3 regions of the Paraburkholderia sp. MM6662-R1 genome follow, and region 2 is predicted to be linked to each of the others. Evidence: riboswitches for the same ligand, from Rfam matches in the RefSeq annotation. Region 2 holds a riboswitch; each other region holds the start of a gene.

Region 1 (4,105 bases), on a different contig from region 2:
AATCTGCCGACGGTAGCGCAATGGGTTCTCCGCCAGCAGACGCAGTTCGGACAGGCTGTCCAGGACGACGCGCGCCGGCTTCAGTTCGTCGACGTGCTCGATTACGTTGCGCACGCTTTCGCCGAGTTCGACTTCGGCCGGGTGCAGCACGGTCTGTTCGTATTGCGGTTCGAGCCCTTCTTCGGGCAGTTGCTCCAGTATCGTGAAACGGCTCAGATCCCAGCCATGGCTCGCGCCGATCGCGAGCAGTTCAGCACGGGTTTCGGACAGCGCGATATAAAGGCCGGTCTGCCCTTCGTGCAGGCCCTTGAGTAAGAATTGCAACGCGAGGGTGGTCTTACCCGTGCCTGGCACACCCTCCACGAGGTACATGCGGTTCGGCGTAAGACCACCGCCGAGAATGTCGTCGATGCCTTCGATGCCCGACGATATGCGGGCGGGGGTAGGGGCGGCGGTAGTGGTCGACATGATGGTTGAATTGACGTCGGCAGTGGCTTTGATCGAAACGGGCGCGATGTCGCGGCCGGTATGGCGCTACGCAATTTGTGTGCCGTCGTGCATTGCCCGCGTGCTCGGGCCTCGCGCGCATGGGCATGAAGCGTGCTATTAAAGGTGGCTCGCTGCGAGTTTTTCTTCAGCAGCACTTTGGAAGCTTCACGCACACCATGAAAACCTGTCGACTTTCGGCTATCGCGCTTACCGCGGCATCGCTCGTTGCGCTGCTGCCGGTCAGTGCATCCGCCGACGATAGCCCCAGACCTTGCGGTGCGCTCAAACGGATCGTGGCCGCGGCGCCGGACGGCTTTGCCTCGCTGACACCCGACGACGGCAAAGGCGTAGCGCAACCTTATGGCGATGACGCGCAATGTTCGGCCGCGCATCGAAGTTTCCAGTGCACGTGGACGCCGCATCAGGCGGCGGGCTCGAACGCGGATGCATTGGAAGCCGTCGCGGCAGACGTCGCGTCGTGCCTGCCCGATGCAACGCACGATCAGAATTCGCCGGGACGTCAGCACTTTTATCTCGGCGCGAAGGATCGACGCACCGAAATCACGCTGACGCCCGAGGGGTCCAACCGGTTGCGGCTTGTGGTGTCGGGCAGGTAAGCGGCGGTGCCGTTCAGGCGGTGGCGGCCGGGCGCCACGACCAGCCGCGTCGCGAGTGGCGTAATTCGACGACCGACAGCGGCGCGATCTCGATGCGACAGAACACGGTTGGCGATGCGCCGAGGGCGTGCACGATTGCCGCTCGCAGTAGAGTCGCGTGGGTGATGGCGACGATGGTTCGACCTTGCGCAGAGGCCGCGAAGCTTGCTTCGTTGACGGCATTGCATGAACGCACGTCTGCCTGCTGCGCGTCGAGCCACTCTCCAACCCGCTGCACGAGTTGACCGAACGATTCGCCGCCGGGCGGCGCGGTGTCGGGCTCGCGTGTCCAGGCGGCGAGTTCGCGGGGCGTTGCGTCGGCAATGGCCGCGAGGCGCTGGCCGCGCCATTTGCCATAGTCGATATCCACCAATGCGTCGGCAGGCGTGGCGCTCAGACCGAGCGCGGCGGCCGTTTCGCGCGCGCTGGCGGCGGGGCTGGTGAACACCGCGCCGTGGGCGGGAAGCGCGAGACGCGGTCGCGCCGCTTCGACTTCGGCGCGACCGCGCGCGTCGAGCGGATCGTCGTCAGGGAAGCGGCCCGCGCGCTGCGCGGCCGTTGCCGCGTGGCTCACCAGTAATAGTCGCGTATCCATTCTTTGCGTTGGCGCCTCATTCGTACTTGCCTGCGTGGTTTCATCGCCTCGCGGCTCGCGGCGCGCGTTGCGAGGTAGCCCTCGCCGTCACGGAAGCCGCAGTTTAGCGCGTAGAATACCGACACTGCGAAGCACGGAAGCCGGTGAGAGCCCGGCGCGGTCGCGCCACTGTAATCGGCATTGCAATCCACAAGAGCCGAAAGCCAGACCCGAGCTTCGCACCATTCCTCTGCAATCGACTTTCGGGGCGCGTCACCCCAGGAGATGTCCATCATGACCGAAGCTGTTCTTGATCGCGCCGCGCAACCGGCGGCCCAGCCCACTCCCATTCCTTTGCGCGAACTGCTGCCGTGGGTCGTGTTCGGCGGCTTGCTGCTGTTGCTCGCGCTTTACTTCGTTGGTGCGGAACAGGGCGCGACGTCGCTCGTGCCCGGCATGTACGTGCATGAGTTCGTGCACGACGGCCGCCATCTGCTCGGCTTTCCCTGCCACTAACGGAGTTCGACATGGTAGGTAAATTGTTGGTGCGCGGGATGCTCGCGGGCATCGTCGCGGGCTTGCTCACGTTCGCGTTCGCGCGAATCGTCGGCGAACCACAGGTCGATCAGGCCATTTCATTCGAAGAAAAAGCGGCCGCCGCGCGCGGCGAGGCGCCCGAGCCCGAAATCGTGAGCCGTCAGACGCAGGCTGGCCTCGGCCTGCTGACTGGCGTGGTCACGTATGGCGCGGCATTTGGCGGCCTGTTCTCGCTGGTGTTTGCGTATGCGTATGGACGCGCGGGGACGTTGAGCGTGCGCGCGCTGTCCGCGTGGCTCGCGCTTGGCGCGTTCATCACGCTCGTGATCGTGCCGAATATCAAGTATCCGGCCAATCCGCCGTCGGTCGGTGATCCGGAGACGATCGGCACGCGCACGGGCCTGTTCTTTCTGATGATCGCGATTTCGCTCGCGACGATGGTGTTTTCGCTGAAGGTGCGGCGTCGCGCGGCGGCGAAGCTGGGTGCGTGGAACGGTTCGATCGTCGCGGGGCTCGTGTTCGTCGTGGTCATCGCGGCCGTGCAACTGTCGATGCCGGTCATCAATGAAGTGCCGGCCGCGTTCCCGGCTGTGCTGCTGTGGAAGTTCCGCGTCGCGGCGATCAGCATGCAGGTGGTCATGTGGACGACGATCGGGCTGCTGTTTGGCGCGATGGTCGAGCGCAGCGCTTTTATGCGTACGAATGCGCGGGTGACGATGAAGTCCGCCTGATGGTGACGGTGACACGCGGCCGCGCAAGCGGCCATTCTCGCGCGCAACGCGCGAGAATGGTTTTGCATCAAGTACTTGGCGCAGTTGTGGAGTGGTTATCCACAGCCTTGCGAACATTTTCTGTGGAAAAGCTGCTTAACGGCTTTTCGCAACTCCACTCATCTCTCCCTTTCGCCGCGGCGCTCCGGAGAATTCAATTGGAAGCCTAACTAATTCAGGTTGCACGCGGCACTGCTCAATTTTTAAGCTCTTCAACTTTTTAAAATAAATTGTGAGAAGGGTATTGACGTGTTGTCGACCGCTCTCCATAATCTCGTTTCTCTGCTGCAGACGCAGCGACGCAAACGAAGCGGTGCCGGGTAGTGGTGGTTCAGGCGCGGCGGGTTTGGCGGACCGATCTTTAAAAACTAACAGTCGATAAGTGTGGGCGCTTGATGCGGAATGCGGCGGCGGATTCTCCGGAGTCTGCTGTCAGGCAGAAGTATCAGAAGCCTCACACAGTATTAGAGGAAGGTTTGTCTGTCGAAAGACGGATCAATCATCGTCAGTACGTTGAGTGAGCGACCGGGTTCGAGAGAGCCCGAACACAGTAACAGGTTTGAACTGAAGAGTTTGATCCTGGCTCAGATTGAACGCTGGCGGCATGCCTTACACATGCAAGTCGAACGGCAGCACGGACTTCGGTCTGGTGGCGAGTGGCGAACGGGTGAGTAATACATCGGAACGTGTCCTGGAGTGGGGGATAGCCCGGCGAAAGCCGGATTAATACCGCATACGCTCGGGAGAGGAAAGCGGGGGATCTTTCGGGACCTCGCGCTCAAGGGGCGGCCGATGGCAGATTAGGTAGTTGGTGGGGTAAAGGCCTACCAAGCCGACGATCTGTAGCTGGTCTGAGAGGACGACCAGCCACACTGGGACTGAGACACGGCCCAGACTCCTACGGGAGGCAGCAGTGGGGAATTTTGGACAATGGGCGCAAGCCTGATCCAGCAATGCCGCGTGTGTGAAGAAGGCCTTCGGGTTGTAAAGCACTTTTGTCCGGAAAGAAAACCTCGTGGCTAATATCCGAGAGGGATGACGGTACCGGAAGAATAAGCACCGGCTAACTACGTGCCAGC
Region 2 (4,105 bases):
AGATTCACGATGCCATAACCGCCGAGGTTGCCGGTGCTATCGGTGCGCGGACCGCTGACGATCCACTCGCCGCCAACCCGCCAGCCACCGATGCTGCGATTCACCGCGAACGACCCGAACCGACGCGCGCGCCGCACGAGGTCGGTATCGTTGTCGAGATCGACCGGGTTCTGCAGCGTCACCGTTGCGCGCACGTCGGTCTTGCCGACATGACCGCTCCACGATCCCTCGAGTCCCTGCACCTTCGCACGGCCGACGTTCTCCGCGAGGTAGATGCCGGGGATCGTCTGCACGTAGTCGATCAGATTCGTATAGCGCGTCTGGAATGCGTTCAGACGCATCACGCCGAGCGCATCGGTCGCGTACTGCAAACCGGCTTCGACCGAATGACTGCGCTCGGGTTGGATCGACGGGTTGCCGCTGATCGGATAGTACAGATCGTCGAAGCTCGGCGCGCGGAACGCATCCGAATAGCTTGCGGTTACCTTCCAGCGCGACGTGATGTCGAATCCGTAGCCGAGATAGTAACTGTTCGCTCCACCGAAATCGGAGTACTGGTCGCGTCGCACGTTGGCCTGAATCTGGTTGCGGCCGAAGCGCGCGCTGTAGCCCGCGAAGACCGAATCGACGCGACGGTCGGGCGCGGCGAACGTGTCGGAGTCGAGCGTCTGGTCGAGATGCTCGTAGCCGAGTTGCAGCTTCTGGTTCGCGGCGAGCGCGAAATCGTTCTGCCACGTGTACTGGCGATTGTCGGTATCGAAGCGGCCGTTGTAGATGCCATTGGTGTTCGACACGCTGCGGTCGTCGCCCTCGGCGAGCGTGACGTGGGTGGTCCACCAGTCGGTCAGCTTGCCGTTCGCGAATACCGACACCTGACGCACCTTGCTATAGAGATTGTTCAGATCGGTGGGCTCGCCGTACGCATTGTCGTAGCTGTTGTCGTTGTTCGACTGGAAGTAGCTGACGCCCGCGTCCCACCTGTCGGTGAACTTGTGACGCAGCGACGCGCTGATGCTCTCGTTCAGATTGCCGTTTGCGTTCGGATTCGCGTTCGGCGCCTCGAGCGGATTGAGCGACGAAAAGCCGTCGTCCTTCGTGCGCGCGAGCGAAATATTGAAAGTCGTGCGGCCGTCCTGATCGAGCGCGCCGTTCACGCCGGCTGTTTGCGTCTGCGTGCGATAGCTGCCGTAGCCGACCGAAAAATTGAAACGCGGCGGATGATCGCCGCCGTCTTTCGTGAACACCTGCACGACGCCGCCGATCGCGCCCGAGCCATACAACGCCGACACGTTGCCGTTCACCACTTCGACGTGATCGACCTGATCGAGCGGAATCTGTGCGAGTTGAGCTGAGCCGAGACTCACCGAATCGACGCGCACGCCGTCGATCAGCAGCAGCGATTGCGTCGACGATGCGCCGCGCAGAAAGAGGCTCGTGGTCGAACCGGGGCCACCCGTGCGCGAGATTTGCGCGCCTGGCGCGAGTTGCAACAGGCCGGGCAGATCGGTCGCGGTCGTGTCGGCGATGTCCTGCTGATCGAACTGCGTGGTCTGCGGGATCGCATCGCGCAACGCTTGCGGTCCGCGTTGCGCGGTCACGACGATCGGCGACAGCACGCTGCCCGACGCATCGGCGGAGGTGAGATTGGCCGCGTCGGCAACGTTTGCGGCGCTCGCAGCGGTTGCATCCGTCGCGGACGATGAAGACGCAGGCTCGGCGCTTTGCGCATGCACGACGAGCGGCAGGCTCGCGAACGCGAGCAGCGTTGCGCGGGCGATGGGGGACAGCATGGGATGACATTCCTGTGGATAGCGTGCGCGGCCTGCTTCCCCGCAGGCCGACGCGTCACGAGGCGTCCCCTTGTTCAACGTTTTCGCGGGGGACGTCCCTCTTTTCTGGCCGGTATCCGGGCTACGACACATCGATCCCGCCTTCCCACGCGTGACGCGCAGTGGCACACTCGCACGTTGAACTTCCAACCTTGCGACCAGGACCGACCTGCATGAGCACATCACATGCGGTCGCTTACCGTTGCGGGGGCAGCGCAGGTTCGCGCATCCGGTTTTGGCACCGCGCGCGTCCTGCTTCCCGTTTAACTGCGCGCGCCGAGAAGCGCGCGCGGGCACCAGAGTGCGGGAAGTTTACGAGCGGCCTCGCGGGGCGTCAAGAAAGGTCAACCGGAGCGCAATCGGTTCTGTTGAATGCAGGTTATTGTCCGATGGATTACCGGTTTTTTACCTTATGGTCGACGACACGACACGCAACGAACCTGCACGTAGCGATGCTGTTACGTCTCGAAACGAGACAATTGTCGGAACCTGTAATATTCCGCGCTAAAATGCGATGTCTTTAGAGGACGCAGCACATGCTCACCGAACTCGAATCACTCTCCCAGAACATCGGCAAGCTGATTGCGATCAGCCAGCGCCACAACGAAGCGCGGCTCGCGCTCGAAGAGCAGCTCGCGCAAACGCGTGCCGAAGTGCAAGCCACGCATGCGGAACTCGCGCAATTGCGCGAAGAGCGCGACGCACTGCAGGCGGAACGCGACGCGCTGTCCGCCAAGATCGACGACGCTCAGGTGCGCCTGAATGCCATTCTCGAAAAATTGCCGCGCGCACGCGCGAGCAGCGAACCGGATAACCAGCTCGATCTGCTCGAGTCCGCCCAGCCCGGACACGAGGAAGCGGAAAGCGACGTGAGCCGACACGGAGAAAGCGCATGACCACCAAGCAGATCGAAGTATCGATTCTCGAAGTACCCTATCGTCTCGCCTGCTCGCCGGAAACGGAAGGCGCGCTGCTCGAGGCGGTCGCGCGCGTCGACGCCGAGATGAAGAAAATCCGCAGCGGCAGCAACGTGCGCGGCACCGATCGCATCGCGGTGATGGCTGCGCTGTCGCTGGCATCGGAACTGCTTAAGCTGCAAAGCAGCGTGCGACACGGAGAAGCATTTCCCGCTGAAGAAATCCGGCGTACAATGCAGCAAATGAACGAACAGCTAGGTACTGTGATCGAGCAGTACAGCTTGCAGTAAGCAGTAGTGGGCCGGTTTCGAATCGGTCACGTGTTGAACGGTTTGGGTTGTAGCTTCATCGGTTTAGCTTCCCTGCCTGGTTCGCCAAGGTCATACATTCCTTGAACCAATGCCATGTGCACGGTTGCGGAAATTTGTAGCACGGGTGTGCGCGTCACTCAGTCTGATGTACCCGAAGTGTTGCTAACTGCGACCAATTCTGAACCCTCGGTTCAGGATGCCGGCCTAGCGGCTAAGGCGGGGACCTTATCTGGAACGGCATCGGACTTCGGTTCGATGCCGTTTTTCTTTGGTCGTCGTTTTTTCGTTTGAGCGCCTTTTTCAGGGGCTTTTCCGTACGCGCCTGCTGTTGTTGCGCTTCGTTCAATCTCACACGCTCACTCCGATTCATGCGCTACTGGCTGATGAAGTCCGAACCGGACGAAGCAAGCATCGACGACCTCGCCAACGCACCACATCGCACCTTGCCGTGGACCGGCGTACGCAACTATCAGGCGCGCAACTTCATGCGCGACGTGATGCAGGTCGGCGACGGCGTGCTCTTCTATCATTCGAGCTGTCCGGAGCCCGGCATCGCGGGCATCGCGGAGGTCTCGTCGACCGCGTATCCGGACCCTACGCAGTTCGATAAAAAGAGTCCGTACTACGACGCGAAATCGTCGCCGGAAACGCCGCGCTGGATGCTCGTCGACGTCGTGTTCAAGAAGAAAATCGGGCTGATTCCGCTTGCCGCGCTGCGCGAGCATGCCGAATTGCAGGACATGCGCGTGCTCGCCAAAGGCAATCGCCTGTCGATCACGCCGGTGACCGAAGCCGAATGGCGCTTCATCACTAAACAGCTGGTTTAAGGGCGAACGCGCGACGCGGCACCTGTCGTGATCGCATCCAGGTCATCGTTTCCGATGTGGCGGCGAAGCACTAATTGGGGAACCAAGCGTCGGTAAAACGCGCCTAATCGGTCGACGAAAGCGTGAACTCGAACCGGCCGCTCGACGGCAAGCCGATGCATTCACCAGCGCATCCGTCAAACCGCGCGCCACTACCCGGCGCTCGCGTCGAACGTGCACAA
Region 3 (4,105 bases), 850 kb from region 2:
TCGAACCGGTCCTCTGCAAAAAGGGACGCCTGATGCGTGACGGTGCGAAACGCGGGCACGGTCGAATCGGGACTGTCGAACACGCCCGGATCGAAACCGAATGCCGGCACGATCGACGAGCCGCCGTATGGTGAATTGCTTGTATCGACAAACGAGATCACATTGAAGTCCGCGCCGACGACCAGCCGGTTCTGATGGCCCCATGCACGCCCGTCGATCGTCGTGTCGAGCTGGTCGCCGATCTGCCGCTGATGATGGAGGATCTCGATGTAATCGCTGCGCAACACATCGCCATCCGGCTGCAGGGCGTAGCTCTCGCTATCGTGCCAGTGGCGGTTGGTCAGCAAATAATAGAGCTGGTTGCGCACCGTGATGCCAGGCATGGCGTGCCACTTCGCGTTCAGCCGCGTCCATTGGTCGTAATAGGAGATCGCGGAATCGGCGACGTTGTAGTTCTGGTAGCGGAACGCCGGATTGAGCGCACCGTCGAGCACCGGAATCCCGAAATAGCGCGCCGGCTTCTGGCGGCCGTAGTCGTAGTCGAGTGTGAATGACAAGGTCGGATCGACGTCGAGCCGCAATGCGCCGCCGAGCGCCGTGGTATGCGAATCGCCGCGCGGTACCCAGCCGTTCGAGCGGTCGTCGCTCACGTAAAAGCGGTATGACAGCATGGGCCCGAGCGCGCCCGTCGTATCGAGCGCCACGCGCTTCTCGCCATAGGCGCCCGCGCCGAGCTGGACCGTGGTCGCGTAGTCGCGCTGCGGCGCCTTCGGCACGACGTTGATCACGCCGCCGATGCCACCCTCACCGTAGAGCACCGACGCCGGACCGCGCAGCACCTCAATCCGGTCGACCGACCACGTATCGAACGGAAAGGTCACCGTGCCTGCGCCAGGATACATGCGCGTGCCGTCATAGAGCGTCGTGATCGACTCCGGCCCGCTGAAGCCGCGCACCGAGACCGACGTGCCGCCATTGCCGGGTGCCGCGTCGGTGGCAAAGCCGGCCGCACGCGTAATGGCCTCGTTGACCGTGGTGTCGCCGCGCACCTGAATCTGCTCACCGGTGAGCGTCTCGACGCTCGCCGGCGTATCGAGGCTCGACAGTCCAAGCCGGCTGCCGGTACGGATCGGCGTGCTCAGGTCCGGTGTATCCGTATGGCCCGATGCCTGGACCTTAACAGCCGGCAGCGTCTGTGCCGGCTCCTGCGCAGATTGCGTGCTGTCTGCCGCCGGGCCGCTGCCGTCATCAGCAAACGCGGACGACGAGCCGATCAGCCACGCGCAGCCGAGCATCCCTGCTGTGAGCTGACGGCTGCGGCGTCGCTGCGTTCGCGACGGCGAAAGGATCGAGATTTTCTTCATTGTCCTGCTCTCTTTTCTTTTTTCTCTGGCGCTACCGTATGCGGTGCGCCTGTTTGTTATGCGCTCGACACACGTGCCGATCCACCATGTCATCGACGCAGTGAAACGCCGCACGATTGCCGGAAACACGAACCAGGCATGCCGTACTGACCGGCGAAACTTACCGGGTCAACACAGACGACGGGAGAAAAAGAGGAAGCAACGGGCAGCCGATGCCCGGTGGACACTGACGATGCAGGTCATGGCGGTTCTCCTGGGGTTTCGCGCCCCATGACAGGTGAAGGAAGACAAGGCCCAGGTCTGACTCCCGGTTTCAGGAAACCGGTCACAGTGGCGCGACCGCGCTGGATTTGCACCAGCTTCCGGGCTTTGCGTGCGCAATTCTAATCGATCGCACACTCAATTCCCCCGCGCCCCGGCCTGGCTAGCGCATGCCTGCCCGTGCAGGCTGCCCGCTTCACGTCGGGGTCATCGCGCCAGCGGTCGGATCGCCCGCGATTCCGGCAGAACGATATCTAACCCGCATCGTAAACGCAACACAGTTGCGATAATTAGAAAAGGGAACGCTATACTTGAGTCTGCTTCACCGCATACATTCCTGCATTCATGCCCCGCCTGATCCAGATCCGACGCAGTCCCATCCATGGCAAGGGTGTCTTTGCCGTTGCCGACATTCCGCGCGGCATGCGCATCATCGAATACAGGGGGGCGCGCATTACCCACGCGGCAGCACGACGCCAGCATCCCGTCAACGCCGAAGACCCGTTCCACACCTTTCTGTTTGCGCTGGGTGACGGTGACGGCCGCTACTGCATTGATGCGGGCACCGGCGGGAACGCCGCCCGCTGGATCGATCATCGTTGCGCACCGAACTGCGAGGCGGTTGAAGACTACGACCGCCAGGGGATCCTGCGCGTGTACCTCCATGCCGCCGCAGTGAACGATGGAACGAGCTGTGCCATGCCTGTACCCGGCTTGATTTTGCGCTGCTCGATCCAGCCATCGACGGTCGCCAGCCGGTCACGCCAGCGCGTCGCCGCGCCGACCCGGCAGGCTGGGCCCGTGACGTCGACCGCCTCGCTGCGCTGTTCGACGACTATCGGCCGCGCATCGTCTTCTGCCCGCACGAGCGTGATGGCTCTGCGACGCACATCGGTGTCCACTGGCTCGTATGTGACGCCCTGCAGCACCATACCCACGCCGTCTGGCTTGCGCAGACAGAATTCTGGGGCACGCTTGAGCAGCCCAACACGCTCGTCGAACTCGACAGCTCGATCGTCGCGACCATGATCGAGGCGTTGACCTGTCACCATGGTGAAATTGCCCGCAACCCCTATCACCTGCGCCTGATGTCATGGCTCGCGGACAGCGTGCGACGCGGTGGCGAGGCTGTGTTCGGTGCCGGAATGCAACCGCCGTCCTTCGCCTTCGGCGCGTTGTACCGGCTCGAGCGCTCGGCAGGCGGCCGGCAGACGGCAGTCGGGCGTCCGATGGCCATCGCTGCGGAGGATGGCCTGCAACCGCTGTTCGACCAAGGCATGCCGCCAGGTCCATGACGACGACCATACGACCCGCGTGGCCTTGCCCGCGCGGGACGATGTATCATTCCATCATTGGACAGTTGCATCCACGGTCATCCATGCCTACCCGCCACTCTCCGCGCAAACATCCACCACACGCTCCTACCGACTGGCCATCGCGCCTGCGCGAGGCGGGGCTGCGCTCCACCGCGCTTACCGTTGCCGTGCTCGAACGCCTGGAGGGCGCCGAACAGCCCCGTTCGCACGAAGAACTCGCCCGCGATCTGGGCGCCGCTACAGGCGCGGGAAAAGTGGATCGCGTGACCCTCTACCGGATCCTCGACCGGCTGACTGCCGTTGGCCTGCTCACCCGAATCCAGGGATCTGACCGGGCCTGGCGCCATGCAATCGCAGTGCACGAGACCTCCACTGGTTATTTCGAGTGCGATCATTGCCACAACATTTCTGCGCTTCCGGAAGATCCGGAACTGGCCGGTGTGCTCGCCCGGATAGAGCGCAAGCTTAGCCGCCGCGGCGTTCATAGCACGAACTCTGCCGTCACGATTCACGGTACCTGCCGCGACTGCTCGACCCACGGCGTGTGAGCACGCAAGATCATTGCACCTGATTCGGCGGGTCCGAAATCAGGTTATTAACGCCACTTTGTTGCATTAATAACCAACCCTGCTACCATGGGATTTTCCGCTGGCGCCCGCCGTACCCATGACCTCGCCGATTCCCCAGAGCTTCGATGACTGGCAGCACTGCATTGAGCACGAGTGCGGCATCACGCTGACGCCGGCGTTCATCCAGGCACGGCTGGCCGTACTCGGCGACCCCGACAATGCCGAGACACAGCGGTTTGCGCGGCTCTACGGCGAAGTGCACCTGCAAAGGGTGCTGGGCTGGTTTGCTGCCGCGCTGGAAAACACGTCACTTCGGGCATGATGCATCGGGTGTGACATAAACATCCGTCACCGAAGTCGAGGAAGGTCGCTCGCTCTCGCCCAGAATTGGCCCTGATGGACTGATTCCCTGCGTCGTCAGTGATGCGGGCCGGGACGACGTCCTGATGGTCGGCTATATGAACCGGGAAGCCCTTGCGCGGACGATCGAGACCGGTATCGCCCACTACTGGAGCCGCAGCCTCCAGACGCTCTGGTCCAAGGGTGCGACGAGCGGACTGACCCAGCGCGTAGTCGAGATGCGCATCGACGACGA

The links. A riboswitch is a leader RNA that binds a small molecule or an ion and turns the genes downstream of it on or off. The one in region 2 is predicted to bind cobalamin.
Region 1: linked by a shared signal. The riboswitch ahead of OKW39_RS36845 (CbtB domain-containing protein) and the one ahead of OKW39_RS07745 (TonB-dependent receptor domain-containing protein) in region 2 are both predicted to bind cobalamin.
Region 3: linked by a shared signal. The riboswitch ahead of OKW39_RS03830 (TonB-dependent receptor) and the one ahead of OKW39_RS07745 (TonB-dependent receptor domain-containing protein) in region 2 are both predicted to bind cobalamin.

The regions. Positions count from the first base shown of each region.
Region 1 covers NZ_JBNDLV010000004.1:1,504,091-1,508,195, forward strand. The annotation lists gene OKW39_RS36830 (ATPase domain-containing protein) at 1-468, opposite strand, end outside; gene OKW39_RS36835 (hypothetical protein) at 666-1,106, shown strand; gene OKW39_RS36840 (histidine phosphatase family protein) at 1,120-1,740, opposite strand; cobalamin riboswitch at 1,828-1,973, shown strand; gene OKW39_RS36845 (CbtB domain-containing protein) at 2,014-2,235, shown strand; gene OKW39_RS36850 (CbtA family protein) at 2,247-2,987, shown strand; rRNA gene OKW39_RS36855 (16S ribosomal RNA) at 3,588-4,105, shown strand, end outside.
Region 2 covers NZ_JBNDLV010000001.1:1,640,776-1,644,880, forward strand. The annotation lists gene OKW39_RS07745 (TonB-dependent receptor domain-containing protein) at 1-1,790, opposite strand, end outside; cobalamin riboswitch at 1,881-2,145, opposite strand; gene OKW39_RS07750 (ATPase) at 2,366-2,725, shown strand; gene OKW39_RS07755 (cell division protein ZapA) at 2,722-3,036, shown strand; RNA gene ssrS (6S RNA) at 3,103-3,284, shown strand; gene OKW39_RS07765 (EVE domain-containing protein) at 3,426-3,884, shown strand.
Region 3 covers NZ_JBNDLV010000001.1:790,394-794,498, forward strand. The annotation lists gene OKW39_RS03830 (TonB-dependent receptor) at 1-1,364, opposite strand, end outside; cobalamin riboswitch at 1,639-1,782, opposite strand; partial or broken gene OKW39_RS03835 (SET domain-containing protein-lysine N-methyltransferase) at 2,049-2,207, shown strand; gene OKW39_RS03840 (hypothetical protein) at 2,255-2,677, opposite strand; gene OKW39_RS03845 (hypothetical protein) at 2,651-2,920, shown strand; gene OKW39_RS03850 (Fur family transcriptional regulator) at 2,962-3,489, shown strand; gene OKW39_RS03855 (hypothetical protein) at 3,608-3,832, shown strand; partial or broken gene hisI (phosphoribosyl-AMP cyclohydrolase) at 3,888-4,105, shown strand, end outside.